DNA from 3 places in the Paraburkholderia caledonica genome. Region 1 is predicted to be linked to each of the others. Evidence: predicted binding sites of a transcription regulator. Region 1 holds the regulator's gene; each other region holds the start of a gene.

What was found. Region 1 encodes LexA, which represses DNA repair genes until DNA is damaged. Its sites were predicted from a motif close to ACTGTATNNNNATACAGT; they were not measured.
Region 2: a site for LexA is predicted at 3,029-3,046, ahead of H281_RS0126480 (putative DNA modification/repair radical SAM protein). Genes of this name have one in related genera too.
Region 3: a site for LexA is predicted at 5,809-5,826, ahead of recA (recombinase RecA). Genes of this name have one in related genera too.

The regions. Positions count from the first base shown of each region.
Region 1 is NZ_KB911034.1:860,439-870,720, reverse strand. It holds gene H281_RS0104045 (asparaginase) at 64-1,095, opposite strand; gene H281_RS0104040 (CysB family HTH-type transcriptional regulator) at 1,172-2,098, opposite strand; gene H281_RS0104035 (sulfate/molybdate ABC transporter ATP-binding protein) at 2,178-3,236, opposite strand; gene cysW (sulfate ABC transporter permease subunit CysW) at 3,236-4,270, opposite strand; gene cysT (sulfate ABC transporter permease subunit CysT) at 4,267-5,163, opposite strand; gene H281_RS0104020 (sulfate ABC transporter substrate-binding protein) at 5,314-6,363, opposite strand; gene lexA (transcriptional repressor LexA) at 6,670-7,320, shown strand; gene H281_RS0104010 (hypothetical protein) at 7,428-7,784, shown strand; gene H281_RS0104005 (DUF2939 domain-containing protein) at 7,895-8,578, shown strand; gene H281_RS0104000 (universal stress protein) at 8,771-9,235, opposite strand; gene nodI (nodulation factor ABC transporter ATP-binding protein NodI) at 9,511-10,282, shown strand, end outside.
Region 2 is NZ_KB911044.1:101,291-111,572, forward strand. It holds gene chrA (chromate efflux transporter) at 1-94, opposite strand, end outside; gene H281_RS0126475 (UdgX family uracil-DNA binding protein) at 317-1,795, opposite strand; gene H281_RS0126480 (putative DNA modification/repair radical SAM protein) at 1,802-3,016, opposite strand; gene H281_RS0126485 (2'-5' RNA ligase family protein) at 3,259-3,864, shown strand; gene H281_RS0126495 (DnaJ family domain-containing protein) at 4,499-4,930, shown strand; gene tadA (tRNA adenosine(34) deaminase TadA) at 5,014-5,697, shown strand; gene ldcA (muramoyltetrapeptide carboxypeptidase) at 5,747-6,673, shown strand; gene H281_RS0126510 (GntR family transcriptional regulator) at 6,983-7,783, shown strand; gene H281_RS0126515 (NCS1 family nucleobase:cation symporter-1) at 8,138-9,619, shown strand; gene H281_RS0126520 (aspartate/glutamate racemase family protein) at 9,711-10,282, shown strand, end outside.
Region 3 is NZ_KB911040.1:324,266-334,547, reverse strand. It holds gene H281_RS0121700 (FadR/GntR family transcriptional regulator) at 1-643, shown strand, start outside; gene H281_RS0121695 (hypothetical protein) at 870-1,208, opposite strand; tRNA gene H281_RS0121690 (tRNA-Met) at 1,287-1,363, opposite strand; gene H281_RS0121685 (MFS transporter) at 1,449-3,107, opposite strand; gene H281_RS0121680 (sensor histidine kinase) at 3,326-4,873, opposite strand; gene H281_RS0121675 (response regulator transcription factor) at 4,883-5,671, opposite strand; gene recA (recombinase RecA) at 5,908-6,984, shown strand; gene recX (recombination regulator RecX) at 6,992-7,750, shown strand; gene H281_RS0121660 (DUF2889 domain-containing protein) at 7,909-8,646, shown strand; gene sucC (ADP-forming succinate--CoA ligase subunit beta) at 8,643-9,812, shown strand; gene sucD (succinate--CoA ligase subunit alpha) at 9,939-10,282, shown strand, end outside.

The DNA.
Region 1 (10,282 bases):
CTCGAAGTCATTACTCGAGCGCCGCGTTTTTCTTTGACAACTTCCGTTGAACGCCGCGAGGCGTCAATACGTATCGAACGCTTTTTGCAAAGCGACAGGTCCGGCGCCGCCAGCGGCCAATGCCACCATCAGCAGCACGCGCGCCTTGTACGGATTGAGCGAGCCGGCGCTGACAAAGCCGAGTGCATCGTCGGCGGCCGCGCCGTTGCGCATTACATGGCCTGAGCCCACGCGCGACGAACGCACTACCGCGACGCCCTGCGAAGCGGCATCGGCCAGAGCCTGCGTCAGCGACGCGTGAATCGAACCATTACCCGTGCCCGCAACGACGATGCCGCGCACGCCGGCTGTCACGAGCGCATCGACGGCAATGCGCGACACGCCGGCATAGCTCGCGACGATATCCACATGCGGCCAGTTCGCACCGATCACGAATTCAGTGGACAGCGTATGCGGACGTACGACGCTGCGCTGAAATTCGACGCGCCCGTCCTGCACCCAGCCAAGCGCACCGACTTCGGGCGACTGGAATGCATCGACGGCATAGGTGCTCGTCTTGACCACGTCACGCGCACTGTGAATCTTGTTGTTGAATGCAACGAGAACGCCCTGTCCGCGCGCGCCGGCATTTGCCGCGACGGTCACGGCGTTCAGCAGATTGAGCGGTCCATCGGCGGACAGCGCGGACGCGGGGCGCATTGCCGCTGTCAGCACCACCGGTTTGTCGGACTTGACAGTCAAATGCAGCAGATACGCGGTTTCTTCGAGCGTATCGGTGCCATGCGTGACCACCACGCCGTCGATGTCGTCGTCAGCAAGCAGTGCGTTGATACGTTGCGCGAGCGCGGTCCACAGCGGCATCGCCATGTCCTTGCTGTCGACGCTCGCAATCTGCTCCGGCGCGATGCGGGCTACCGTCGACAACGCCGGCACCACGGCCAGCAATTGCTCGACGCCGACCACGCCGGCCTGATAGCCAGACGTATTGGTAGCGTCCGCGGCCGCGCCGGCAATCGTGCCGCCGGTGGCGAGCACGGCGATGCGCGGCAGCAACGCGGCGGCGCCAGGAGAGGAAGAAGAAGTCTGTGCGTTCATGGCGGCGATTGTAAGCGATGACGCGCCGCCGTCGCGCGCCTTTGAAGCGGCCAAGGCCGCTTTCCCCGTTAGCGCCTCACACTGCCTCGCGCAACTGCGCGGCGATTTCCGCCTCGGTCAGTTGCGGTGCGAACATCTCGATCAACCGGTAGGCATATGCGCGCAAAAACGCGCCCTTGCGCAAGCCGACCCGCGTCGTGCTCGCCTCGAACAGGTGCTGCGTGTCGAGCGCGACCAGTTCGCTGTCGCGTTTCGGGTCGTAGGCCATTGCCGCGACCACGCCGATACCCATGCCGAGCTCCACATACGTCTTGATCACGTCGGCGTCGATCGCGGTCAGCACCACGTCGGGCAGCGCCCCCGCTTTCGCGAACGCCTGGTCGATATGCGAGCGGCCCGTGAAGTCCTGGTCATACGTGACGATCGGGAATTCGGCGATTTCGTCCAGCGTCAGATTGGGGCGGCCGACGAGCGGATGATCCTTCGGCACGACCACGACGTGATGCCACGAATAGCATGGAAACGTGACGATGTCGGGGAAACGGTCGAGCGCTTCCGTCGAGATGCCGATGTCCGCCTCGCCGTTGATGATCATCTGCGCGATCTGTTGCGGACTGCCCTGGCGCAGCGCCAGATGCACCTTCGGAAAAACCTCGGTGAATTGACGGATCACCTTCGGCAGCGCGTAGCGTGCCTGCGTGTGCGTGGTCGCGACCACCAGATGGCCACTGTCCTGGTCCGCGTACTGACGCGCGACGCGGCGCAAATTCTCCGCGTCCAGCAGCATCCGCTCGATCAGTTGATGCACCGCCTTGCCCGGCTCCGTGAGACCCGTGAGCCGCTTTCCGCGTCGAATGAAAATGTCGACGCCGAGTTCGTCCTCGAGATCCTTGATCTGTTTCGACACGCCCGACTGCGACGTGTAGAGCACGTTCGCCACTTCGGTCAGGTTCATGTTCTGACGCACGGCCTCGCGCACGAAGCGCAATTGCTGGAAGTTCATCTTGAAGTGTCCGGTTCAGCGAGAGTTGAGTTGTTCGAGTTATTCAGTTCATTCGCGTGGAGTCGCATCGGTCATGCGCTCATTGCGCCGGGAAGACCCGCAGCGCGCGCGGCACCGCCGTCACGCCGTCGCCGATCGAGAGACGCAGCTCGCGCCATGCTTCCCGATCGAGTTCGGCTTCGAGCAGATTGCCCTCGCGGCCCGCGAGTTCGACCCGCACGGAGCCGCCCAGTGTCACGACGCGCCGCACATCGACGACGATACCCTCGCGGTGCCCCGCCGACTGCGGATACAACTGCAAATCGTGCGGACGTACATAAGCGAAAGCCGGACCGCTGAAGTCGGTGCTAATGGCGACCGGCAACGCCGCGCCGTCCACCACGAATCCGCTCGCGTCGACGTTGCCGTGCAGGCGGTTCGCCGCGCCGAGAAACTCATACACAAACGACGTTTGCGGATGGTCGTACACGTCCTGCGGACTGCCGACCTGCTCCACGTGTCCACGATTGAGCACGACGATACGGTCCGCCACTTCGAGCGCCTCTTCCTGATCGTGCGTGACGAAAATCGTCGAGATATGCAGATCGTCGTGCAGACGCCGCAGCCAGCTGCGCAATTCCTTGCGAACCTTCGCATCGAGCGCGCCGAACGGTTCGTCGAGCAGCAGCACTTTCGGCTCGACGGCAAGCGCGCGAGCGAGCGCGATACGCTGTCGCTGCCCGCCCGACAATTCCGACGGATAGCGCTGCGCGAGCCAGTCGAGTTGCACGAGCTTGAGCAACTCATGCACCTTCTCGCGAATCACCGCTTCCGACGGACGCTCCTTCCTCGGCTTCACTCGCAGCCCGAACGCCACGTTCTCGAACACCGTCATATGACGGAACAGCGCGTAGTGCTGGAACACGAAACCCACTTCGCGCTCACGCGCGCCGACAGTCGCGACGTCCTGGCCCTGCAGGACGACCTGCCCGCCGTCCGCGTATTCAAGGCCCGCGATCACGCGCAGCAACGTGGTCTTGCCGCACCCCGAGGGCCCGAGCAGCGCAACCAGTTCGCCCGGCGGAAAATCGAGCGAGACGTTATCGAGCGCGACGAAATCGCCGAAGCGCTTCTGCAGGTTACGTACGGTGATACCCATTACAGCTCTCCTTGCTTGAGCGGGTGTTGCTGCGAAGATTGCATGTTCAGCGACTGCGCGGTCGACGGCAAAGCGGACGGCAGCGTGACGGGTCCGGCGTGCGCCGGCACGTCGCGGGCGTCCGACAGTTCCGCCGACATATGACGCTCGGCGAGCAGTTTCAATGCGAGCGTCACGAGTGCGAGCAAGGCCAGCACCGACGCCACGGCGAACGCCGCCGAGAAGTTGTATTCGTTGTAGAGAATTTCGACGTGCAGCGGCATGGTGTCCGTCTGGCCGCGAATATGGCCCGATACGACCGACACCGCGCCGAACTCGCCCATCGCGCGGGCGTTGCACAGAATCACGCCATACAGCAGGCCCCATTTCACATTGGGCAGCGTGACGCGGCGAAATATCTGCCAGCCGGACGCGCCGAGCACATGCGCGGCTTCCTCTTCGTCGTTGCCTTGCGCCTGCATCAGCGGGATCAGTTCGCGCGCGACGAACGGGAACGTCACGAAGATTGTCGCGAGCACAATGCCGGGCACGGCGAAGATGATCTGCACGTTATGCGCTTGCAGCCACGGACCGAACCATCCTTGCGCGCCGAACATCAACACGTAGATAAGACCCGAGATCACTGGCGAGACCGAGAACGGCAGATCGATCAACGTGGTGAGGAGCGCCTTGCCGCGAAACTCGAACTTCGCGATGCACCACGAAGCCGCGAGGCCGAACACCAGATTGAGCGGCACGGCGATTCCCGCTGTAATTGCCGTCAGCTTGATGGCCGCCAGCGCATCCGGATCGGCGAGCGACTCCAGATAAAAACCAAGCCCCTTGTTCAACGCCTGATAAAACACGGCGACGAGCGGCACGACGAGAAAGAGCCCGAGAAACAGCAGCGCAATGCCGGTCAGAATCCAGCGGACAAGCGGCGGTTCGGTGACCGGATCGGGCCGGCGCGCAATGTTCAGTGGCGCGCGCGGAGCCACGGCGTGCGGCGTGACGCCGTCGGCGTTATCGACGTGACCTGCCGAATGGCGGCTCATTGCGCACCTCCGCCAATGCTTGCAACGCTCGCGGCGCCAGGCGCCGGACCTGCGTTGCCGCGGCTCGTGCGGCGCTGCAGATACCACTGCAGCGTATTGATGAAAAGCAGCATCAGGAACGAGACTACGAGCATCACGACGGCAAGCGCCGTCGCGCCGGCGTAGTCATACTGCTCGAGCTTCGTGATGATGAGCAGCGATGTGATTTCCGACTTCATCGGCACATTGCCTGCAATGAAAATGACCGAGCCGTATTCGCCTAGTGCGCGCGCGAACGCGAGCGCAAAGCCCGTCAGCAGTGCCGGCAACACGGCCGGCAACACCACGCGGCGAAACGTCAGCCAGCGCGATGCGCCGAGGCAAGCAGCAGCCTCTTCCTGCTCGCGCTCGAACTCTTCGAGCACCGGCTGCACCGTGCGCACGACGAACGGCAAACCGATAAAGGTCAGCGCGACGAGCACGCCCACCGGCGTAAATGCGACCTTCAGACCGAGCGGCTCCAGGAACTGTCCAATCCAGCCGTTGCCCGCGTACACGGCCGCGAGCGAAATGCCGGCCACCGACGTGGGCAGTGCGAACGGCAGATCGACCACGGCGTCGACGATGCGCTTGAACGGAAACCTGTACCGCACGAGCACCCATGCGACCAGAAAGCCGAACACCGCGTTGATCAGTGCGCCGCCGAGCGCGGAGAAGAACGTCAGCCGGTACGAGGCCAGCACGCGCGGCGAGCTGACGGCGCGCACGAACTGACTCCAGTCGAGGGTGGCTGTCTTCAGAAAAGTCGCCGCGAGTGGAATCAGCACCACGAGGCTCAGATAAGCCACCGTGATGCCGAGTGTCAGGCCGAAACCGGGCAACGCGCTTGGTTTGCGGAAGGTCAACGTGGTCATGCTCGATACTCTTTCGGTTGATGCTCGTGTTGCCGGCCGCCTGGTCCTGATCGGCCAAAAGCGCGCCAGTGGCGCGCTCCGGAAAGTGACGCGCCGTGGCGCGTCGCGTTGCCTCGGTTCGCGCCTGCCGCGGCGCGGACCTGGGCGGTGTTACTGAGGCTGGTAGATCGAATCGAACACGCCGCCGTCCGCAAAGTGCGTCTTCTGCGCGTTGGCCCAGCCGCCGAACGAATCGTCGACCGTGTACAGCTTCAGCTTCGGAAACTTCGAGGTCAGTTCGGCCGGAACCTTGTTCGAACGCGGACGGTAGAAGTTCTTCGCGGCGATTTCCTGGCCCTGCTCGCTGTACAGGAAGTTCAGATACGCTTCGGCCAGCTTGCGCGTACCATGCTTGTCGACGACCTTATCCACCACCGCCACCGGCGGCTCGGCCAGAATGCTCACGGACGGCACGACGATTTCGAACTTGTCCGGACCGAATTCCTTCAGCGAGAGGAACGCCTCGTTTTCCCACGCAATCAGCACGTCGCCGATGCCGCGTTGCACGAAGCTGGTGGTCGCGCCGCGCGCTCCGGAATCGAGCACGCCGGCATTCTTGTACAGCTTGCCGACAAACTCCTTGGCCTTCTGGTCATTGCCACCCGGCTGATGCGCTGCATACGCCCATGCCGCGAGATAATTCCAGCGCGCGCCGCCCGAGGTCTTCGGATTCGGCGTCACGATCGACACGCCGGGTTTGGTCAGATCGTCCCAATCCTTGATGTGCTTGGGATTGCCCTTGCGCACCAGAAACACAATCGTCGACGTGTACGGCGACGCGTTGTCGGGCAAGCGCTTCTGCCAGCCTTTATCGATCAAACCCTTGTTCGCAATGGCGTCGATGTCATAGGCGAGCGCGAGCGTCACGACGTCGGCCTGCAAGCCGTCGAGCACCGAGCGCGCCTGCGCACCCGAGCCGCCGTGCGACTGCTTGAACGTGACGGTCTCGCCGGTCTTCGCCTTCCATTCTTTGGCGAAAGCCTGGTTCACATCCTGGTAGAGCTCGCGAGTTGGGTCGTAGGACACATTGAGCAGCGTCGTGTCGGCGGCTTGCGCCTGGGCCGCCGCGCCAAGGACGCCAAGCGCGGCTGCCGCGCCGAACGCGAGCGCTGCGATAAGTTTTCGGCTCCTGCCTGCCCGGCCCGCTTCGTGATTGTTCATGCCAAGTTCTCCGCGTGTTGGTGCGCTGAAACAGCGTGTGTTGTTTTGCGTCGGGTCACGTGCACATGAGCGACTGGAGGCCAGTCTATCCAGGGGCTTTCATCATTAAAAATAATGTTTATTCATTTTTTAATACGCAAAAGTGGTAATGACAGCCAGATAAGGCGTTGCGACATGAAAACGGATGTCTTGACGTCGATTTACGACGTTGCAGCGAGGGGTCGAGCCGCAAACTTAAAGTAAAGCTTGAATTGCGCCGGATACTGTATAAAAATACAGGCACCTGTTCATCCATACAGTGGCGCCATGACCAAACTCACCGCACGACAGCAGCAGGTTTTCGATCTGATCCGCCGGGCCATAGAGCGCACCGGTTTTCCGCCCACGCGTGCGGAAATCGCCGCCGAACTGGGCTTCAGCTCGGCCAATTCGGCTGAAGAGCATCTGCGGGCGCTTGCACGCAAGGGCGTGATCGAACTCGCGGCCGGCGCGTCGCGCGGCATTCGCCTGCTTGCTGGCCCGGACGAGGCGCCGCATCAGTTCACGTTGCCGCACGCCAGCATCATGCAACTGTCGCTGCCGCTCATCGGCCGGGTTGCCGCCGGCAGCCCGATCCTCGCGCAGGAACATATCGCCCAACACTATGCGTGCGACCCGGCGCTCTTCTCGAGCAAGCCCGACTACCTGCTCAAGGTGCGCGGGCTGTCCATGCGCGACGCGGGTATCTTCGACGGCGATCTGCTCGCGGTGCAGAAAAGAAGCGAGGCCAAAGACGGCCAGATCATCATTGCGCGGCTTGGCGACGACGTCACGGTCAAGCGCCTGAAGCGCCGCGCGAACGGTATCGAGTTGATTGCCGAGAACCCCGATTACGAGAACATCTTCGTTGAGACAGGCAGTGCGGATTTCGCGCTGGAAGGCATCGCTGTCGGGCTGATCCGCCCGGGCGAATTCTGACAGCACGGGTTTGGCGCAATGAGCGACAAGCTCAGTGCGTCATTAGCCAACCGCTCGCCTGCTCACCGACTAAAGCAGTACTCATGTTGAATCGCCCGGAGAGACTCATGGAACGCCTTGCCCGCCTGTTGCCGTTTCGCCAGTTCGGCCGTCTGCGCCATCTGCGCAAGCTGGTACCTTGCTCACTGATCGAAGCGTCCACGGCCGCTACCGCGTCGCTGTTCGACTCGCCCGCTCGTGGGTCCGACCGGCAGGCCGCGTTGCCATCGTCACTGCCGGCATTCGCCCGCGTGTCGCTGAACTCGGGGCTCAATACTGCCGAGCCCGAGCGCCGTGCGCCTGTGCGCGTGTACCACGGGCCGTCGCGGCTCATCATGGTCGGCACTGTAGACGCGGTGTGCCGCATGATTGACCGTTGCATCGCCGAGGAAACCAACGTCCACGGTGCGGTGTTCGAGTCTTGATGAGTTGTGAGGTGTGGGGCGCGTCGCTCACATGGTTTGTGGCAGCGCACGGATCGTTTCAGCGCGGTTGCGGTCCACGTTAGATCACACCTGAAGGAGTTTTCCGCTCGATGGCAGTTTCAACACCCAGGAAGCGCAGCGCCCGTCCGCTTGCAGTCACGCTTACCGTCACGTTGATCGTGATCGCGCTGATCGCGGCGTTGGGCTTCGCTTATGCCTCCCCGTATATCGCGCTCAACAACCTCAAACGCGCCGCCGACGCACGTGACGCGCAGACGGTGAATCGGTATGTCGATTTTCCTGCGTTGCGCGAGAGCCTGAAGCAGCAAGTCACCGGCTTGCTGACGCGGCGGCTGGACTCACACGGAAACGGCAATCCGTTGGCTGCGATCGGCGCGATGATTGGCGTCGCGTTGATCGGCCCGCTCGTCGACGCGTATGCAACACCCGACGGCGTGGCCGCGCTGTTGAACGGCATGCCGCCGCGCGGCGAGCCGGGTGAGCGGCCCAACGCCGCGCCGGTCACCGGCAATCCGCCTGCTGCCAATGCGCCCGCCCCCGCATCGTCCGGTGCGGACAGCGGCGCGCCCGGCGGCACTACGGGTGATCCGAACGGCAACGCGGTTAATAGGGCCACCCCGCCGCAACCGCCGCAAACCACAGCCGGCTACCGCGGCCTCAACGAGTTCGCCGTCACATACCAGCACGGTGCGGGGGACGCGCGTTACTCCGCCATCTTCATGCGCGAGGGTCTTTTCACGTGGAAGCTGGCGGCGGTCAATCTGAACGAGTGAGCGCCAGGCGCGGCTTGTCAGATCGAACGCGCACGCGGCCGATTTGACCCAATGCACTCGCAATGCACACGCCGCCCGCTACTCCGTCCTCCGCGTTCATCCGGCCCAAAGCTCACGAGCACCCACCCGCACGAAGCACCCGCACGAAGGCTGCATGCCTGGCGCGGGTGGCCGTGCGCCCGAACCGCATCGTCAGGCCGCTTCCTGCTGCTGCTCATGCGCTGAGGAGCACGCGACCAGAATGCTGCATGACACCCGGTCGAGCAGCGGTGTATTGCCAGCACCCATCCACCATCGGGACAAGCCTGTGCGGCAACGGTGGCCCACCACCACCAGGTCGACGTGCAACTCGTTGGCAAGATTGGCGATCTCGTCGATCGGATGGCCGAACGCAAAGTGACCCTGCGCGTTGACGCCGCGCTCGGTCAGCCAGTCCACGCCCTCTTGCAGGATGTCCCGCGCCGTCTTTTCGAAGCTGCCGCATGCGACGTCCGTCAGCAGGCCCGCGCTTTGCGCAATGCTCGAACGCATGTCCACCACCGAAAGCAGATGCGTTTGCGCCTTCAGATCCAGCGCAAGGTCCGCGCCGCAACGCAGAGCCTTGCGGCCTTCACGCGAGCCGTCATAGCACAGCAGGATTTTCTGGTAGCTCGCCATCGTTTTCCCCTTTCCGCAAAAGCGCGGTCTGAATCAATCATGGTGCGCCGCAATTCAGCTTGCAAGGGATGGAAAACGCTAAGTGCGATTGCTGCACGCCCCGGCCTTGTGCATACGAGGCACGCTCGGTGAGGACAACGCCGGCGACGCCTTTGCGGCAGTGCAAGAAGCCACAGCGCGGGGCGCTCCTTAAACCGCCATTTCCCGGCTGATGACCTAGAATGAGCAGCCTTCCCGTCGATTCGCCTCTTTTGCCTGAGCCTCGATCCCTATCCATGCCCGACACCGCTATCGAATTCCAGCAGGTTGAAAAAAGTTACGGCGAAAAGAAAGTTGTCGACGGACTGTCGTTTCATGTCGACGTCGGTGAGTGTTTCGGCCTGCTCGGACCGAACGGCGCCGGCAAGACCACCACATTGCGCATGCTGCTCGGCATTGCCACGCCGGACGCCGGCTCGATCCGCCTGTGCGGCGAGCCGATTCCCGGCCGGGCGCGCATCGCGCGGGCGCGCGTGGGCGTGGTGCCGCAGTTCGATAACCTCGATCCCGACTTTACCGTCCGCGAGAACCTGCTGGTGTTCGGCCGCTACTTCGGCCTGAGCGCCGCGCAATGCCGCGCGATGGTGCCGTCGCTGCTGGAATTCGCGCGGCTGGAGAGCAAGGCCGACGCGCGTGTGAGCGAACTGTCGGGCGGCATGAAGCGGCGCCTCACGCTCGCGCGGGCGCTCGTCAACGATCCCGATGTGCTGATCATGGACGAGCCGACTACCGGCCTCGACCCGCAGGCACGGCATCTCATCTGGGAGCGACTGCGCTCACTGCTCGCGCGTGGCAAGACAATCTTGTTGACCACCCACTTCATGGAAGAAGCCGAGCGGCTATGCGACCGGCTGTGCGTGATCGAAGAAGGACGCAAGATTGCGGAAGGTGCGCCAAGGGAGCTGATCGAGTCGGAAATCGGCTGCGACGTCATCGAGATTTTCGGCCCCGATCCGTTCGCATTACGCGATGAGCTTGCGCCGCTCGCACAGCGAACCGAGATCAGCG
Region 2 (10,282 bases), on a different contig from region 1:
TCTGCCCGGCCGGACCGCCAAAGCTCATGAAGCCGAGTCGCAGCCAATACCAGAATGCAGTGGAGAGCGGAACGCGGGCGACGTCGTCTTTCATCAAATGGTCCTGTTCGTTTTGCCTCGTGCTGGAGCGCGGGCTTCGAGCGGTCGCAAATATCTTTTGGCTAGCGAGGGTCTCAAGGGTGTTTGGGCGATGACGATTCGCCACTCAGGACCGGCTCGCTGACTTTTGACTTTCCGGTCACTGACGTTCCGGTCATTGCCCCCGGTCATTGATTCCCCTTAACCGCATGACGGAACGTGCGGCGCAGTCTAGCAGTTAAGGCACGCTGCGCTGTTCCGCTTGCACCGATGCCGCTAGTTTCCGCGCTTCGACGAGTGCCTCGCTGATGGCGCTCAGCACTTTGTCGCGCGCGGCGTCGTCCTGCTGACGCAACGCGAACGAAGGATGATATGTCGCGATTCCCCAACCGCCTTCGAGTTCGAACGGCTTACCCATATAGTCGCGCAAGCTTGCCTTTTCGCGCAGCAACGCGTTGAGCGCCGTTGCGCCCAGCGCGACGATGACGGACGGCCGAACCGTTTGCAACTCCTGCTCCAGCCAATACGAACATGCTTCGACCTCGCGCTGCGCGGCGGTTTTGTGCAGCCTGCGCTTGCCGCGAGGTTCCCATTTGAAATGCTTGACCGCGTTCGTCAAATAAAGCTGCTCACGCGACAGGTCGGCGCGGACGATCGCGAGATCTAGCAACTGTCCCGCCGGCCCGATGAAAGGTTCGCCGCTCAGATCCTCCTGATCGCCGGGCTGCTCACCGATCAGCATGATGCGCGCGTCACGAGGCCCCGAACTGCCCACGGCTTGCGTCGCATTGCGCCACAGGTCGCAGCGCCGGCAGGCGTCCAGCGACGATGGCTGATCGCGGGCAGGCTGAGCGAATTCGGCTTCGACAGGAATGGACTTGCCGCCGAGCGCCGCGACCCCGCTCGCTTGCGCAACGCGCCGCGCGCCGCTCTTTGCTTCGCTGATCATGGCGGGAATCAGATGGCCTTCAGGCAGCCCTTTCCAGAACCGCACCGGCATGTGCTGTTCGAGCGCAGCTTCGTTCAGACGCGCAGGATTGAATGTGCTGCGGTAGTACGCGAGCCACAACGCCTCGGCCTCGTCTTCAGTGTCGCAGCGATGCTCGTGGCGCAGAGCAGGGCGCGCTTCGATATGTAGTTGCTCGCCGTTCCAGAACGCGGCGCCGTGAGGCGTCGCGATAATCCACGACGAGCGCCCCATGCGTTGCGCAAAATGTTCCGCGGCCCATGCGAGAACGTCGTGCTCCGGTTCGTACCAGGCTACGTACTCTGGGGTTTGGGCGTCCGGCCTCTGCTTGCGAAAGCGCACGTACGCAATCATGTCGTGCTTCGCACGGCGCACCGCTTTAGCCATCCGGTAGAGCCGGGCGCCGTCGACGTCGGCTGGCGACGCCGCCGCGCGATCACCGCATTGCCAGCGCCACAGCACCTTGTAGAGGAATGCCCACCGGTCCGGCTCCCGATACAGCGCCGCATCATGCAGCAGCGCCGACAGTTCTTTCGAGACGTGGACTGCCGGGGCGTCCGACCTGAGCGCCGCGTTGCCGGACGTGTCACCGTAATCGAGCGCCGTTTGACCAGACAGCGAACCATGACCACCGGCGCCTTCTTTAATGCGCCATTCGATCGACTCCGGCGCAAGCCCTTGAGCCAGCGCACCGAGAGTGGCTGTACGCCAGGCGGCAAAATGGTTTTCGATCTCGATGCAATGAAGCACGGCACGTCACCATAACTGCATCTGCGTTTGCATTGGCGGCGTCAGGATTCGCCGCAGATGAGCCGACGACGCGTCGTGCATGGCCGCCCGATAGTCTTGCGTGACGACGAACGGCTTGATCTTTTCCAGCGGACACCGCAGGCGCACCAGATCTTCATAGCGCACCCGCCGGGAGCGTCGCAACTCGACCAGCCGCTTGGCATTGCGCATGCCGATGCCCGGCACCCGCGCGATCATGCGAAGCGGCGCGCGGTTCAGGTCGACCGGGAACTGGTCGCGATGCCCGAGCGCCCATGCAAGTTTCGGATCCATGTCGAGCGGCAGATTGCCTGGCTGTTCGAACAGTTCCGCGACGTTGAAACCGTAGCCGCGCAGCAGAAAATCTGCTTGATACAGACGATGTTCGCGCAGCAGCGGCGGCGCCTCGCCGGGGACTGCCGAAGGACTGTCAGGGATCGGGCTGAATGCCGAGTAATACACGCGCTTCAGCTTGTACGACCCGTACAGCGTTTCCGCGGTCTGCAGGATGGTGCTGTCGTTCGTCTGATCCGCGCCGACGATCATTTGCGTGCTTTGGCCGGCCGGCGTGAACCGGGGCGCTTTTGCGTCGCCCAGCGCCTCTTCCTGCGCGAGCCGGATCGACCCCATGGCGAGCTTGATCGTGCGCACGTCTTTCTCCGGTGCAAGGCGTGCGAGGCTGCCTTCGGTCGGCAGTTCAATGTTCACGCTCAGACGGTCGGCATAGCGGCCGGCTTTGGCGATGAGTTCGGGGTCGGCGTCGGGGATGGTTTTCAGGTGAAGGTAGCCGCGAAACTGGTGATCTTCGCGCAGCGACTGCGCTACCCGCACCAGTTGCTCCATGGTGTAATTCGACGACCGGATGATGCCTGAACTCAGAAACAGCCCGTCAATGTAATTGCGCCGATAAAAGTCGAGCGTGAGGTCCACGACCTCCTCAGGCGTGAAGCGCGCCCGCGGCACATTGCTCGTACGCCGGTTGACGCAATACTGACAGTCATACAGACAGAAATTGGTGAGCAGGATTTTCAGCAGCGACACACAGCGCCCGTCTGGCGTGAAGCTATGGCAGATACCGGCGCCGGTGCTGGCGCCCAAACCTTCCGTGCCGCGCGACGCGCGCTTAGGCGCGCCACTACTGGCGCACGATGCGTCGTATTTGGCCGCGTCGGCCAATACTTCGAGCTTTTTCTGCAATTCCACGTTGCCGCCGATACTGTATGGATGTACAGTATTGTACGTGGGCAATTCGTAAGCGCAAGCGTTTTTTGGCAGGGCCGGCGGCGGGGTTGGGTGCGTGCTGGCTTGCGGTGCGGTTACTGCCGGGTTGCTTGGTGGTTGCTTGTTCGTCGCTTGTTCGTTGCTGGTTTTCCGCTGGCGTCCGCCAGTTCGTTCATGTGAAGGGGGATTCGTGTAGATGCCGGATTTCAGCACGCAGGAGCAAGATGCCTGAACAACTGTGGTTGCCCGGGCTCGAGGCGCCGCCAACGCCAACCGACGGCCTCTTTTTCGCTGTCTTCCCGGATGCGAATACCGCGGCCAGCATTTCAAAGCTAGCGCAAGAGCTTTGCGGGGAGGCGCGCGCCCGCAGTAAGCCGCTTGCCGCCGGTCGGTTGCACGTCACGCTGCGTCATCTCGGCAATTTCGCGGGCGGTCTGCCGCCGACACATGTGGAGGCCGCAATGCAAGCGGCTGCCGCGGTTCGCATGGCGCCGTTCAGCGTCGAATTCAATACGGCGGAGAGTTTCGCGTCGAAACCGCGGCCGGGCCCGTTAGTGTTGACGGGGAGTGAGGGCGTGGTGGGTCTGCATCGGCTTCATGACGCATTGGCGGAAGCGCTGCACGTCAAGGGCATTGAAAGCCGCGCCGGTTCCGCGGCAGTGACTTATACGCCGCATGTCACGTTGGCTTACGGCTTGCCTTGGGCCGCCGCGCGTCCGGTAGAGCCGGTTTGCTGGAATGTGCGTGGTTTCGCGTTGATACACAGCTTATTGGGGCGTACCCGGCATATTGTGCTTGCGCGCTGGTCGCTTGAAGGGGCCGCGCCCTAGTGGCATTGGCGCGACGATTAGTTGGTCGTGAACAGGACCACGAAAGGAGGGTGGGCAGCGACGCGTGATCTGTGGCTTTAGATTTTGTGGGGATCTGGCGTGCGTCTAGAAGCGCATACCAGTAGCGCAAACGCCGCCGAAACCACCGCCGCTTCCGCCGGCTCCGCCGCAGAATATTGTGCAGCCGGAAAGCAAGGCGGACATCGCTGCGGCTACACATACACCGCGTAGGGTTGTATTGAATGAGCGCCTGTCAACGCGGGCGCGGCTCGCGAGCGCTGAAGCGCAGCCCTCGCGTGCCCGGACTGCGGGCTGCGGGGCAGTGCTTGTAGCAGTGATTCGTGCTGCGTTGTCAACGCGTGAGTGTGTCATTTGCAATTGCATGATCGGTGGCAAAAAAAGCAGGAAACAGAGAAGCGAAGTAGGTGAGCGAGGTAGCCAAACGAAGCGAACCGAGCAGGCGGCCAAAGCACGCCGCGAGCGCGACTCGCAAAAAGTGTCGAAGGCTAGCTTGCATCCATCCAGGACTCCAATACGCAAAATCCGAAAAGCCGGCGGGTCGGGTGAATCCGGCGGAAGGAACCCTCGTGCGCTCCCTGATAGAATGCTTGGGCCGCAACGTAGTGGATTGCAGATGAGATTGCTTGATGCGTTAGTCGAACAGCGTATTGCCGCCGCCGCCGCACGTGGCGAATTCGACGATTTGCCGGGCGCAGGCGCGCCGCTCACCCTGGACGACGATGCTTTGGTCCCGGAAGAAGTGCGCGTCGCCAACCGGATTTTGAAAAACGCGGGGTTTGTGCCCCCCGCAATGGAGCAGTTGCGCGCGTTGCGTGACTTGCAGTCCGAACTGAGTGCCGTGAGCGATCAGGCTACGCGGTGCCGTCTTCAGGCTCGCATGCTGGCGCTCCATATGGCGCTGGAATCGTTACGTGGAGGCCCGTTGGTGCTTCCGCGCGAATATTGCCGCCGGATTGCGGAGCGATTGTCCGAGCGGGCTTCCAGCAGCGATATGTCCGCGGTGGAAGGCTCTCCCGCGAATGTCGCCGGCTCGGGGACACAGTGAGCGAGCCCGTCGTTGGCCGCGGGGCCTTGGGCTTGAAATTGGGCTCGAACTTGGACTGGATCGAGGCAGGAAAGGAGCCGGAAATGCCGCCTGTTACTGTCGGTGGTGTTGTCACCATCGTCGGTGACTTCGCAAATGGCGAGCCGGGCGTCGCTGCCGCGTCGCCCATCGCCTCGTCGAATCCCCCCGAGCCGCTCGCAGCCGCTGCCAACCCGTCCGCCAACCCAACCGCCAACCCCGCCGTCTCCGACCGCGACCGCCGGTTCATGGCCTTGGCGCAAGCTGCCGCCGAAGAAGCGCGGGCGGCTGGTGAAGTGCCCGTCGGCGCAGTGCTCGTGCGTGGCGACGAAGTGATCGCGAAAGGTTTCAACCATCCGATTGGCGCGCACGATCCTTCGGCGCACGCGGAAATGGTCGCGTTGCGTGCCGCGGCAAAGATCGCGCAGAACTATCGCTTGCCGGGCTGCGAACTGTATGTGACCCTCGAACCTTGCCTGATGTGCGCAGGTGCCATCATGCACGCCCGCATCGCCCGCGTGGTGTTCGGCGCTCGCGATCCGAAAACGGGCGCATGCGGCAGCGTCGTCGACGCATTCGCAAACCCGCAGTTGAATCATCACACTCAGGTGACCGGCGGCGTGCTCGAAAGCGAATGCGGCGCTGCGCTGAAGTCGTTCTTTGCGGAGCGGCGGCGCGCGAGCCGCGAAGCACGCGCGGCGGCACGTGCGGCCGTCGTCGCGGAAAAAGACCCGTCCGGCACACCCTGAATCGCAACGCTCTCCAAACCGCGCGGAACACTTAGACCAGAGCCTATCGATGAGCGTCCACCGTACCTTCAACCTGATTGCGCCTTCCGGCTATCCGCAAGAGGCGGACGTGCTCAACCGCGCGTTGCAGCGCCTGCGCGCACAAGGGCATCGCGTGGAAGGAGTAGATGCGACGCGGCGTCGTTATCAACGCTTCGGCGGCACCGACGGCGAGCGCGCGGCGGATTTGAACCGGCTCGCGGACGCTTCCCGCGCGTTGCCGGACATCGTCCTTGCCGTGCGCGGCGGGTACGGCGCGGCGCGGATTCTGCATGGCCTCGATTACGATGGGTTGCAACGTCGTCTGAGCGGCGAGCCGGTTGCGCTGGTGGGCCACAGCGACTTCACGGCTATTCAGCTTGCTCTGCTCGCGCGCGCCGGCTTGAAAACGTTCAGCGGCCCGATGCTCATGAGCGACTTCGGCGCCGAACATGTCAGCGACTTCACCATGCAGCACTTCTGGTCCGCGCTGACAAAGCCGACGCTAACCATTGCGAGAAACGTGCCGCAAGCGCACGCGGTGGACGTATCGGGCACCTTCTGGGGCGGCAATCTGGCGGTGCTCACGTCGCTCGTCGGCACGCCTTATATTCCGTCGGTGCAGGGCGGGGTGCTGTTTGTCGAGGACGTCAACGAGCAACCGTTTCGTATTGAGCGGATGCTTTATCAACTGCACCTGTCGGGCATTCTCGGCGAGCAGCAGGCGCTCGTGCTTGGCGATTTTTCGGGCGGTAAGTCGTACGACTACGACAACGGCTATGACCTGCAAGCCATGATCGATCAGATGAGGTCGGTGATCGGCATTCCGATCGTCACCGGCTTGCAGTTCGGTCACGTGCCAGACATGCTTACGCTGCCTGTGGGCGCCGACGCGCACCTGGTAGCCGATGCGAACGGCTTCAAGCTGACCCTGACGGATTATCCCTGTCTGCGTTGAACGACCGCTAACAAAGCGGTGCAGGCGAGGCCGCCTTTTCGCCGGCCCTCTGGGTAGCCCAGGTCGGCAACTGCGGCTTTTCAGTGAAGGCCGAAAACCACCGCGCTCGACTATATTGTCGACAAAATGCGCCGCGCCAGCGACGCCAATCGTCATATCGAATCCAGCTCCCCAGTCGCTGCAGGGCTTCCAGCCAGGCAGCCTGTCGTCGCCGCACGCCGTGCCGCAAAGATTGTCGATGATGCCAACAAAAATTGTTGACAATCTTTATGTCCATCCTATTATGACCTTCATACCGAGACACATATCATGTCCGACACCGAATCAGTCAACGCAAATAGTTCGAAGCCCGAAGCAATTGCCGAGCGCATTCGCGCCGCGATTCTCGAGCATCGGCTGGCGCCGGGCGCGAAGCTGACCGAAGCGCAGTTGTGCGAAGTGTTCGGTGTGAAGCGTGGGCCAATCCGGCAAGCGCTAGCGCAACTCGCGACCGATCATCTGGTGGATCTCGAACCGAACCGCGGCGCGTTTGTCGCGAGCCCGTCGCTTCAGGAGGTGCATGAGGTGTTCGAGATGCGCCGCATCATCGAGTTGGCAGTCGTCGAAAAGATCTGCGGCGGACATGGCATGCGGCGGTTGAAGAGCATCGGCAGCATGATCGGCCGCGAACGCAAGGCGTTCGAAACACGCGACTTTTCGTCGTGGATTCGTCTGTCCGGCGAGTTTCACACGGAACTCGCTCAGCTGACCGGCAACACGGTGCTGTGCGACTGCCTGAACGGACTCGTGGCGCGCTCCACGCTGATTTCAGCGTTGTACGAGTCATTGGGGCGAAGCCCGTGTTCGTTCGAAGACCATGAAGCGATTCTCGCCGCGCTCGACGCCGGCGATGCAAAAGAGGCGGCGGCGCTCATGTCGCGCCATTTGCAAAGCGTCGAGTTGAAGATGCTGGAGCGGCCCGCGCGTGGCGCAGCCGATCTGCACGAGGTATTCGGCGCGCTTAACGGCGCCGGCAAGGCGTCATCTAAAGACTCGCCTGAAGAGTCAACTAAAGAGTCATCAAAAGCATCATCTAAAGCATCACTCAAAGCCAGGTCCGCGCCAAGCTGAGGCAAGCGGCCGGCGTGCGCCCGTTGCTGGTGCGCACCGCACTGAACTGAACGGATTGATCGAGCGTTGCAAGGCGGCCCTGCGCGGGCGCTGCCGGCATGCGCGCGCACGTCCGTCGCCTGCGCGACGGGCCCCGAATGCAGTAACGCATTGCCGGACATCCGCGGAAGGGCGGCAATGCGATAACCACAAGTACTTCAGTACGGAGACAACCGCGGCGTGGCCATGGCGGCGGCTCGAGCCTCGTTCGTCCAGAACGACGCGAAGCGCGAGCGAGACGCCAGAGCCGCGACTGGCATGGCCAATGCAATGCCCTTCGATTCGCAATCGACGGTTCCATCACAAGGAGGAATCATGGCTCAGTTCAGCGCAGCGCCCGGCAGTCCCGCAATCCCCCCTTATGCAGACGGTGACGCAACCGGCGATGTGTCCATGCCGGCCGGTTACAGCGAGCGGTTATACAACAAGGACCTGGCGCCGCTTCGTCACCAGACCTGGGGCGCCTACAACATCTTTGCGTTCTGGATGTCGGACGTGCACAGCGTCGGCGGTTATGTGTTCGCCGGCAGTCTCTTCGCCCTCGGGTTGACGAGCTGGCAAGTGCTGATTGCGCTGCTGGTGGGCATTGGGATCGTCAACCTGTTGTGCAACATGATCGCGAAGCCGAGCCAGGCCAACGGCGTGCCGTATCCGGTTGCGTGCCGTGCGACTTTCGGTGTGCTCGGCGCCAATGTTCCCGCGGTGATTCGCGGTCTGATCGCGGTCGCGTGGTACGGCATTCAGACGTACCTGGCCTCGAGCGCGCTGGTGATCGTCGTGCTGAAGTTCGTCCCGCAGTTGCTGCCCTATGCGGACGTTCATCGACACGGCTTCATGGGCCTGTCTACGCTTGGCTGGTGCGGCTTCATGTTGCTGTGGGTGCTGCAGGCGCTGGTCTTCTGGCACGGCATGGAGACGATCAAGAAGTTCATCGACTTCGCGGGTCCGGCCGTTTATGTCGTGATGTTCATTCTGGCCGGCTACATGGTGTATCGGGCCGGCTGGCGCAACATCGGCATCAACCTGGGCGGCGTCAAGTATCACGGCTTGCAGGTATTGCCGGTGATGATCACGGCGACCTCGCTGGTCGTCTCGTACTTCTCCGGGCCGATGCTGAATTTCGGCGACTTTTCGCGCTATGGCAAGAGCTTTCGCAGCGTACAGCGCGGCAATTTCTGGGGGCTGCCGGTCAACTTCCTGGCGTTTTCGCTCGTGACGGTGATCACGACCGCGGCCACGCTGCCGGTGTTCGGCCAACTGATTACGGACCCGGTGGAGACGGTGGGGCGCATCGACTATCCGACCGCGGTGATTCTCGGCGCGCTGACGTTCACGATTGCGACCATCGGCATCAATATCGTCGCGAATTTCGTGTCGCCGGCTTTCGACTTCTCGAACGTGGCGCCGAAGCTCATCAGCTGGCGTGCGGGTGGCATGCTCGCGGCGGTCGCTTCGATCTTCATCACGCCGTGGAATCTGTTCAACAACCCGGCAGTGATTCACTACACGCTCGACGTGCTCGGCAGCTTCATCGGACCTTTGTACGGAATCCTGATCGTCGATTACTACCTGGTGAAGCGCCAGAAAATCGTCCTCGACGATCTGTACACCGTGGCGCCGACGGGAACTTACTGGTATCGCAACGGCGTGAACTATCGCGCGGTTGCTGCATTGCTGCCGGCTGCGGTCATCGCGGTGCTGTGCGTAATGGTGCCGTCGCTCGACGGTATGGCGAATTTTTCATGGTTCATTGGCGCGGGCCTCGGGGCACTGTTCTATCGCGTGCTCGCTCGCTGAGCATCAAGGCGCGGGCCATGCTGTGACAGCAGTGACAGGTAGTGGCCGACGGTGACGACGCCGCCGTCATTGCAGTCGAAAAGGAGACGAGATGCGCATCAAACTGATTAACCCGAACACGACCCAACGCATGACCGACGCAATGGGCCGTTGCGCGCGAGAAGTAGCCGCGCCGGGTACCGAAGTGATTGCGGTCAGTCCGACGATGGGGCCGCCGTCCATCGAAGGCTATTACGATGAAGCCCTTGCCACGCCCGGTCTGCTCGCCGAAGTGATGGCGGGAGAGCGCGAGCACTGCGACGGCTATGTGATCGCCTGTTTTGGTGATCCGGGACTGTACGCCGCACGCGAGCTCGCACGCGGGCCGGTGATCGGCATCGCGGAGGCGGCCATGCACGCGGCGAGCGTGCTGGCACCCGGTTTCTCGGTGGTGACGACGCTCGCGCGCACTTGTGGGATGGCGTGGCATCTGGCCGAGCGCTACGGCATGCGGCGTTTCTGCCGCAACGTGCGGGCGACCGACGTCGCGGTGCTCGACCTCGACAAGCCCGGCTCGGCGGCGCGCCGCATCATTCTCGACGAGTGCCGGCGCGCGCTAGCCGAGGACGGCTCCGACGCGATCGTGCTTGGTTGCGCGGGCATGGCCGAGCTGTGCGCGGAGAT
Region 3 (10,282 bases), on a different contig from region 1:
GCTGGCTACTGCGATTCTGCGCGGCGATTACGCGCCCGATTCGATTCTGCCGCGTGAGGCGGAGCTAATGGACGCGTTTGGCGTGAGCCGCACGGTGTTGCGTGAGGCGCTGCGCACGCTGACATCGAAAGGGTTGATCGAATCGCGCCCGCGCGTGGGCACGCGGGTGCGCCCACGGCACGCGTGGAATCTACTCGATGTCGATGTGCTCGACTGGTATTCACGCGTCGCCGAGCCGATGCAGTTCGCGCTCAAGCTGCAGGAAATGCGGGAGATGATCGAGCCGTATGCCGCGGGTCTCGCGGCCGCTTCGCATTCCGACGAGACATTCGGCGCACTTGCGGCCGCTCACGCCGCGATGGCCGGTGCGCGTAACGTCGACGAATGGGTGCGTGCCGACCTGCAATTTCACCTGAGCGTGTTGATTGCGTGCAGCAATGAATTGCTGATACCGCTCGGCACGCTGATCGAGCGCACGCTCGAGGCACAGCTTCGGCTGAATGCGAAACGTGCGGACGTCTTCAACGCTTCGCTCGCCGAACATACTGCGGTGTTCGAGGCGATTCGCGACCGCGACGCGCACAGGGCGCGCGACGCAATGGCGCGCCTGCTCAGCGTGACGCGCGCCCGCATCGAGGCGTGAACGGTTCATCGCCGCATGTGCCGTCGACGCGTCTTGCGTCTTATGCGTTTGGCGGAGTGTCAGCAGTGACCGAATGACCGGCAGCTTCGCGGCGATGAGTGTCAGCAGTCAATGCCGGCATGCCGCGGTCCGAGCCGCTGGCGAATTTTCGGCTAGGCCGGCGTGAAAGTGATCGCCTGCTATGCGTGTGAACGACGCAACTGGCGCAGCCGCTTCCGGTCGCGTGCTATTTCGCCTCGGAGCCTGTAACCGTGCCTGACGGCGGCGCAAGTTCATAGCAGCCCGGCGCGATTTTGCCCGCTTCCGGCGCTTGTGGATCGATGCACTTGAAAGCGCTTTGATCGCGCTGCACGAAAATGGTGTCGGCGGGACCGCCCGCGCCGCGAGCCGTATTGACGACGGCGACGATCTTGTAGCCGTTTTGCAGGAGTGTCGACAACGTGGTCTGACTTGCTCGCCACTGATTGTCGGTCGATGTTTGCGCCAGAACGGCAGTTGCGGAAGCGGCGCCGAGAAGCGCGATCGATACGGCAGCCACGGCGCGCGCGGCGGTGCGGAACGTCATCAAGAAACCTCCTTGAAGTTGCGGGTGTAAAACAAAAAAGCCGCTGAACCTTGCGGATCAGCGGCTTTTTCTTGCAACTGGTGGCGAATCAGGGACTCGAACCCCGGACCTGCGGATTATGATTCCGTCGCTCTAACCAACTGAGCTAATTCGCCGAAAGAAGCGAGATTATGAGGATAGCACCGAGGGCTGTCAACCCCCGGCGCCCAACTTTTTCAGTTGCCGCCTCGACAAGGCTCCTCAATCCTTTGCGTAGATGTCCGAGTCTTTGGTTTCACGGACGAACAGCATGCCGATCACGAAGGTAATGAGCGCGATCACGATCGGATACCACAAGCCCGAGTAGATATTGCCCTTCGCCGCGACGATCGCAAACGCCGTGGCGGGCAGGAAGCCGCCGAACCAGCCGTTGCCGATGTGATACGGAAGCGACATCGACGTATAGCGGATCCGCGTGGGGAACATCTCGACCAGCATCGCCGCGATCGGTCCATAGACCATCGTCACGTAGATCACGAGGATCGTCAGAATCACCACGCTCATCGGCCAGTTGATCTGCGAAGAATCGGCCTTCGGCGGATAACCGGCGGACTTCAGCGTCGTCGAAAGCGACTTGTCGAACACCTTGCCCTGATCTTTGGCGTCGGCGGCTTTGCCGTCATAGGTGGAGACCACCGTATCGCCGACCTTGATCTGCGCGAGCGTGCCCACCGGAGCCGCAACGTTTTCGTAGTTCAAGCCGGACTTCGAAAGCGCACTCTTCGCGATGTCGCACGAACTCGTGAACTTCGACGTGCCGACCGGATTGAACTGGAACGAGCATTCGTCCGGGTTTGCGATCACAACGATCGGCGCCTTCGCCGTGGCCGTTTCAAGCGCCGGGTTGACATAGTGCGTCAGCGCCTTGAACAGCGGGAAGTACGTGAGTGCGGCGATCAGCAGGCCGGCCATGATGATCGGCTTGCGGCCGATCCGGTCCGACAGCGAGCCGAAGAACAGGAAGAAGGGCGTGCCGATCAGAAGCGCAATGGCGATCATGATGTTGGCCGTCGCGCCGTCCACCTTCAGCGTCTGCGTCAGGAAGAACAGCGTGTAGAACTGGCCCGTGTACCAGACCACAGCCTGGCCGGCGGTCAGCCCGATCAGCGCGAGGATCACGACCTTCAGGTTCTTCCACTGGCCGAAAGCCTCGGAAAGCGGTGCCTTGGACGTCTTGCCTTCGGCCTTGATGCGCTCGAACACCGGCGATTCGTGCAGTTGCAGACGGATCCACACCGAAACACCGAGCAGGAGGATCGACGCGATGAACGGAATCCGCCAGCCCCATGCGCCGAACGCGTCTTCGCCCATTGCCGTGCGCACGCCGAGAATGACCAGCAGCGAGAGGAACAGGCCGAGCGTGGCAGTCGTCTGGATCCACGCGGTGTAGAAGCCGCGACGTCCCGGCGGCGCGTGTTCGGCCACATAGGTTGCAGCGCCGCCATATTCGCCGCCGAGTGCGAGGCCTTGCAGCATGCGCATCGCGATGAAAATCACCGGCGAAGCAATGCCGATCGCCGCATAGCCGGGCAGGAAGCCGACCAGGAAGGTCGACAGACCCATGATCACGATCGTGACGAGGAACGTGTACTTGCGGCCGACCATATCGCCGAGCCGTCCGAACACCACCGCACCGAACGGCCGGACTGCAAAGCCCGCGGCGAAACTGAGCAGCGTGAAGATGAAGCCCGCAGTCGGATTGACGCCCGAGAAAAAGCTCTTGCTGATGAAGGCCGCGAGCGAACCGGCCAGATAGAAGTCGTACCACTCGAAAACCGTACCTAGCGACGATGCGAAGATCACCCGCTTCTCATCGCGCGTCATGGGCACGGGCGAAATGTGTCCGCCAACGGTAGCCATATGTCGTCTCCAATATTGATATGCACGCGGTGCGCCGGCCCGCGGCGTTCCCGTGCAACCGATTATTGGAGTGAAAACTTACGGCCTTCTGACATGAACGGCTGCTGCCGCAGCTTTTGATGCGCCGGCGGAATGTCGAGAACATCCGTCAACTGGCATGCAACGTCGCTTCGCGTGGCATGAACGCCGCCTATCTAGCTATCTGGCGCCCGTCGCGGTCAGTTCGCGTTAGGGTAAGTCCTGCCCCGTTCCAGCACATGCAAACTGACACGTACGAGCGTGCCTGCGAGCCGCGGGGAGTTTTGATAGACGTTGTCGTCGATAGTCAGCTCGCCGCCGTGCATCGTCGCGATCTCGCGAACGATCGCAAGCCCGAGGCCGCTGCCGTCGCCCTCACGGCCGAGAATCCGGTAGAACCGCTCGATCACTCGCGAACGTTCGGCCACTGGAATGCCGAGGCCTGTATCTTCCACTTCCAGATGCACGAGCCGCGCGGCTTTCTCGTGCCGCACCCTGACCGTGATGCGGCCGCCCGCCGGCGTGTAGCGAATGGCGTTGTCGATGAGATTCGACAACATTTCGCGCAGCATGACGGGATTGCCTTCGACTTCGACGGGCTCGTCCGGCGCTTCGTAGCCGAGATCCATTTGTTTGGCGAACGCGGCCTGCACCCAGTCGCGCACGGCGTTGCGGGCCACTTCTGTCACTTCCACCGGCGTGAAAATCTGTCCGGACATGCGGTTTTCCGCGCGAGCGAGCGCCAGCAACTGCGTGACGAGGCGGGCGGCGTGTTCCGAACTCGTCGCAATCTGCTCGAGGGAGCGATGCACTTCCGCCGACGCGTCCTGCCGCAACGCCAGCTCCGCCTGGGTCCGCAGGCCGGCAAGCGGCGTTTTCATCTGATGCGCGGCGTCGGCGATGAAGCGCTTCTGCAATTCCATGTTCTGTTCGAGGCGCGTCAGCAGATCGTTGAACGACGTGACGAGCGGCTCGATTTCCGGAGGCGCGCGACGCGCTTCCAGCGGCGACAGGTCGTCGGGGCGCCGCGCGCGGATATGCGCCTGCAATGCGTGCAGCGGCGCGAGACCACGCGACAGGCCGAACCACACGAGCAGGATGGCGAGCGGCAGGATCACGAACTGCGGCAGGATCACGCCTTTGATGATGTCGTTGGCAAGCTGACTGCGTTTGTCGAGCGTCTCGGCGACCTGCACGAGCACGGGCTCCGCGCCGGGCGTCTGCGGAAACTCGACCGTCGTATAAGCCACGCGGATGTCGTTGCCGCGCAGCATGTCGTCGCGAAATGCGACGAGCCCCGGTTGCGGCCGGTCTTCTTCGTGCGGCAGCGGCATGTCGCGCTCGCCGGCCACCAGTTCACCTCGTGTGCCGAGCACCTGATAGAAAACACTGTCGACGTTGTCCGTGCGCAAAAAGTCGCGTGTGGAGTCGGGCAGCGTCAGTTCGGCCACGCCGTTGACCGGGTGGATCTGGCGCGCGAGCACATAGGCATCGGTTTCGAGCGCGCGGTCGAACGGTCCGTTCGCGATCGACTTGGCGACCAGATACGTCACCGCGAGACTCATCGGCCACAGCAGCAACAGCGGCGCGAGCATCCAGTCGAGAATTTCGCCGAATAGCGAGCGCGGGCGGGCCTCGGCGGCGGCTTCGGTTTCGTCGGGCGGAGCGAACGGATTGGCGTAGCGCTCGTCGCGCGCCTCGTCGAGATCCGCCGCGCGGGCCGTCGCGCGATCGGCGCGTGCGGACATGGGTGTGCTCTATTTGTAGTGGTGGCTCGCCGGCATCCCGTCTGACTGCGGCGACGAAGGCGAAGAAGGCGGCTCGGGTTCGGGCTCGGCGGGCGCGGACGCGGCGGCAGTCGTATTGAGGTTTGCGGGCGCGACCGCCTTCTCGAGACAGTAACCGAGCCCGCGCACGGTAATGATGCGTACGCCGCTCGGCTCGATTTTCTTGCGCAGCCGGTGCACGTACACCTCGATCGCGTTGTTGCTGACTTCCTCACCCCATTCGCACAGATGATCGACGAGTTGCTCCTTCGAAACGAGACGCCCGATTCGCTGCAGCAGTACTTCGAGCAGTCCGAGTTCACGCGCCGAAAGCTCGATCACCTGCTCGTTGATATAGGCGATCCGGCCCACCTGGTCGAAAGACAGCGAACCGTGCCGCACGACCGTCGGGCCGCCGCCCGCACCGCGCCGCGTCAGCGCGCGCACACGCGCTTCGAGTTCGTTGAGCGCGAATGGCTTGGCCATGTAGTCGTCGGCGCCCAGATCGAGGCCTTTGACCCGTTCGTCGACGCTGTCTGCGGCGGTCAGGATCAGTACGGGCAGATTGGAGTTGCGGGCGCGCAAGCGGCGTAGCACCTCGAGTCCGGACATGCGCGGCAGGCCGAGATCGAGAATCAGCAGGTCGAAACTTTGCATCGATAGCGCGGTGTCGGCCTCGACGCCGCTCTTCACGTGATCGACAGCATAGGCCGATTGGCGGAGTGATCGAACCAGACCGTCCGCGAGTATGCTGTCGTCTTCGGCAATCAGAATTCGCATGGTGCGCCAGCTCAAGGCTTGGCCGGCACCTCGGGTGTCCCCGCGGCGCACAGCGGTCTCCGAAAATCATTGTGGGTGGTTTGGGCAGCGCGGCGGTAAACATGCGCGTTCGCATGAGAATCGCGCTTGCCAAAACCACTGTTTTTTTATACAGTGTCTGGGTTTCGTGTGCTGTCCTTCAAAAGGTGGGCCGCACATCTGCCTCAGACGCCGTTCATCATAGCAAAGGACGATTCATGGAAGAAAGCAAGAAAGGCTCGGCTGGACTGACTGCTGAAAAGAGCAAGGCACTCGCTGCCGCCCTCGCGCAGATCGAAAAGCAGTTCGGCAAAGGGTCGGTCATGCGGCTCGGCGCAGGTGAGGTAGTCGAAGACATCCAGGTCGTTTCAACGGGATCGCTCGGCCTCGACATCGCACTTGGCGTCGGCGGTTTGCCGCGTGGCCGCGTGGTTGAAATTTACGGTCCGGAGTCGTCGGGTAAAACCACGTTGACGCTGCAAGTTATTGCTGAAATGCAAAAGCTGGGCGGCACGGCAGCGTTTATCGACGCGGAACACGCGCTGGACATCCAGTACGCGGGCAAGCTCGGCGTGAACGTGAACGACCTGCTGGTTTCGCAACCGGACACGGGTGAACAGGCGCTGGAAATTGCCGACGCACTGGTGCGTTCGGGCTCGATCGACATGATCGTGATCGACTCGGTCGCGGCGCTCGTGCCGAAGGCTGAAATTGAAGGCGAAATGGGCGATTCGCTGCCGGGTCTGCAAGCGCGTCTCATGTCGCAGGCGCTGCGCAAACTCACCGGCACGATCAAGCGCACGAACTGCCTCGTGATCTTCATTAACCAGATCCGCATGAAGATCGGCGTGATGTTCGGCAACCCGGAAACCACTACGGGTGGTAACGCGCTGAAGTTCTACGCGTCGGTGCGTCTGGATATTCGCCGCATTGGTTCGATCAAGAAGAACGACGAAGTGATTGGCAACGAAACCCGCGTGAAGGTGGTCAAGAACAAGGTGTCCCCACCGTTCCGCGAGGCGATTTTCGACATCCTGTATGGCGAGGGTATTTCGCGTCAGGGCGAAGTCATCGACTTGGGCGTGCAAGCCAAGATCGTCGACAAGGCCGGCGCGTGGTACAGCTATAACGGTGAGCGTATCGGCCAGGGTAAGGACAACGCGCGCGAATTCCTGCGCGAGAATCCGGACATTGCTCGTGAAATCGAGAACCGTATCCGCGAATCGCTCGGCGTGAATGCAATGGCTGAAGCGGTGACCGGCGCGGGCGCAGAAGTCGCGGGCGAAGAAGAGTAACCATTACGTGATACGCAAGGGCCGGCCACTGTCCGATACCGGACGCAATGCGGGCGGCCCGCGTAATGACGAGAACGATTCGGTCGATCCGTCCGAATCGTTCGACGCGCATGATCGCGCTGCTGGCCGTGGCCCGCGGCGCGCCCAGTTCCAAAAACCGCCTGCTAGCCCAAATTCCGCAGATTTCTCGGACCCATTCGAGACTGCAGGAAATGCCACGGCTACCGAGCCCACGTACAGCCGCTCACGTGACTCACGCCGAGCATCCGCCGACGCGAAGTCCGGACAAAACGAAGCGAAGAAATCCCAGCGTCCCGCACGTTCGCTTAAGGGGCGCGCGCTCGGCTATCTGTCTCGTCGCGAATATAGCCGCAGCGAACTTGCCCGTAAGCTGAAGCCGTTCGTCGAAGAGAACGACTCGCTCGATACGCTGCTCGATACGCTGGAAGCCGAGAACTGGCTGTCCGATTCGCGTTTCACCGAAAGTCTGATTCATCGCCGGTCGTCGCGAATGGGCACGAGCCGGATCGTCGGCGAATTGAAGCAGCATTCTGTCGACCAAACGCTAGTCGAAGAGGCGAGCGCCCAATTGCGCGAAACGGAGCTTGCGCGCGCCCGAGCGGTGTGGCGCAAGAAGTTCGGCGAACTTCCGCAGACATCGGCCGAGCGCGCGAAGCAGGCGCGTTTTCTTGCATCGCGCGGTTTCTCGGGCGCCACGATCGGCAAAATCCTCAAGGGCATCGACGAAGAATGGAGCGGTGAATAGGCGCAAGCTGGGGCGTAGTCCGCGACCGCGCGCACAGGGTCGTCGAGCACGAAACCGGCTCTGGGCGGCCTGCAGGCCGTTTCGCCGCATTCGGGGCTGTCTCAAATACCCAGTATGCTAAAATTCACGCGTTTTCCAATTCGGCCTTTCCTTTCCGCATGCCGCTTTCCTCGCCAGTGCCCCGTCAATTGCGCCATCGCCGCGCAATCAGAGCGGAAGCTTTTGAGCGAGCCGATGGCCTGTGGGATGTGGAAGCGTGCTTGACCGACGAAAAGCCACGCGATGTGGCGCTTGCGTCGGGCGTCCGGCCCAATGGTCAACCGATCCATGAACTCTGGCTTCGCATCACCATCGATCGCAAGCTCAATGTCGTCGACGCCGAGGCGTCGTCCGACTGGGTGCCCTATCCCGGGCTATGCCAAGCCAGCAATCCTGCCTATCGTGCCCTCATCGGGCTCAATCTCCTTCACAACTTCCGTCGCGATGCTGCCCGTTTGCTGGCCGGCACGGCTGGTTGCACACATCTCACCGAGTTGTGCGCGATCCTGCCGACCGCTGCTATCCAGGCGTTCGCCGGCGACGTGTGGGATACCGGTGACAAGGCGGCAGGCGCGAGCGCCAGTTCAGAAAATGAGTCGGCCGACGGTACCGCCGAACGTTTAAGCGACAAACCGCCATTCCAGTTGGGACGCTGCCAGGCGCTGCGTTTCGACGGGGAGGCAGTGCAGAAGTTTTACCCGCGCTGGTATGGCTATGCGCCACGCCCAGCTGACCGCCCGGCATCGCCAGACAACGGGGCGGCCCGCCAAGAAGGCAGGGGCAATGCGCCCGGCATGTTGGACGGTAGCGGAAACGAAGTTCAATCCAACTCTCAGACTGAAGGGAATCACGCATGAAGATTCACGAGTACCAGGGTAAGGAAATCCTGCGGAAATTCGGCGTCGCGGTACCGCGCGGCAAGCCGGTCTTCTCGGTGGATGATGCGGTCAAGGCCGCGGAAGAGCTCGGCGGCCCGGTTTGGGTCGTGAAGGCTCAGATCCACGCGGGTGGCCGTGGCAAGGGTGGCGGCGTGAAGGTTGCCAAGTCGCTGGAACAGGTTCGCGAATACTCGAACCAGATCCTCGGCATGCAACTCGTCACGCACCAGACTGGTCCGGAAGGCCAGAAGGTGAATCGCCTGTTGATCGAAGAAGGCGCGGACATCAAGAAGGAACTGTATGTCGGCCTCGTGATCGATCGTGTTTCGCAGAAGATCGTCGTGATGGCATCGAGCGAAGGCGGCATGGACGTCGAAGAAGTCGCGGAAAAGACGCCCGAGCTGATCCACAAGGTTGCGGTCGATCCGTCGACGGGCCTGAAGGACGCCGAAGCTGACGACCTCGCGAAGAAAATCGGCGTGCCCGACGCATCGATACCGCAAGCGCGCGCGATCCTGCAAGGCCTCTACAAGGCATTCTGGGAAACCGACGCATCGCTCGCCGAAATCAACCCGCTGATCCTGACGGGCGACGGCAAGGTCATCGCGCTCGACGCGAAATTCAACTTCGATTCGAACGCACTGTTCCGTCATCCGGAAATCGTCGCGTATCGCGATCTGGACGAAGAAGATCCGGCTGAAGTCGAAGCGTCGAAGTTCGATCTGGCGTACATCTCGCTCGACGGCAACATCGGCTGTCTGGTGAACGGCGCGGGCCTCGCAATGGCAACGATGGACACCATCAAGCTGTTCGGCGGCGAACCGGCGAACTTCCTCGACGTGGGTGGTGGCGCCACGACGGAGAAGGTCACGGAAGCGTTCAAGATCATGCTGAAGAACCCGAACCTGACCGCGATTCTGGTCAACATCTTCGGCGGCATCATGCGCTGCGACGTGATCGCGGAAGGCGTGATCGCGGCGTCGAAGGCCGTGTCGCTGAAGGTGCCGCTCGTGGTCCGCATGAAGGGCACGAACGAAGACCTGGGCAAGAAGATGCTCGCTGAATCCGGTCTGCCGATCATCGCGGCTGACAGCATGGAAGAAGCGGCTCAGAAGGTCGTCGCGGCCGCTTCGGGCAAGGCGTAAGCCTAGTCCACAGCGCGTTTACCAGGATTAACCAGGATTACGAATGGCATCGCGCGAGCGACGCTGGCGGCGAACGTGTCGTCCAGTGGCGCTCCCGCGCGACGCCAAACGAACAGAGGTCAATACATGTCGATTCTGATTAACAAAGACACCAAGGTCATCACGCAGGGCATCACCGGCAAAACCGGTCAGTTCCACACGCGTGCTTGCCGTGAATACGCAAACGGCCGCGAAGCGTACGTTGCCGGCGTGAACCCGAAGCGTGCCGGTGAAGACTTCGAAGGCATTCCTATCTACGCGAGCGTCGCTGAAGCCAAGGCTGAAACGGGCGCGACCGTGTCGGTGATTTACGTGCCGCCGGCGGGCGCTGCTGCCGCAATCTGGGAAGCAGTCGAAGCCGACCTGGATCTCGCAATCTGTATCACGGAAGGCATTCCCGTGCGCGACATGATCGAGATCAAGGACCGCAT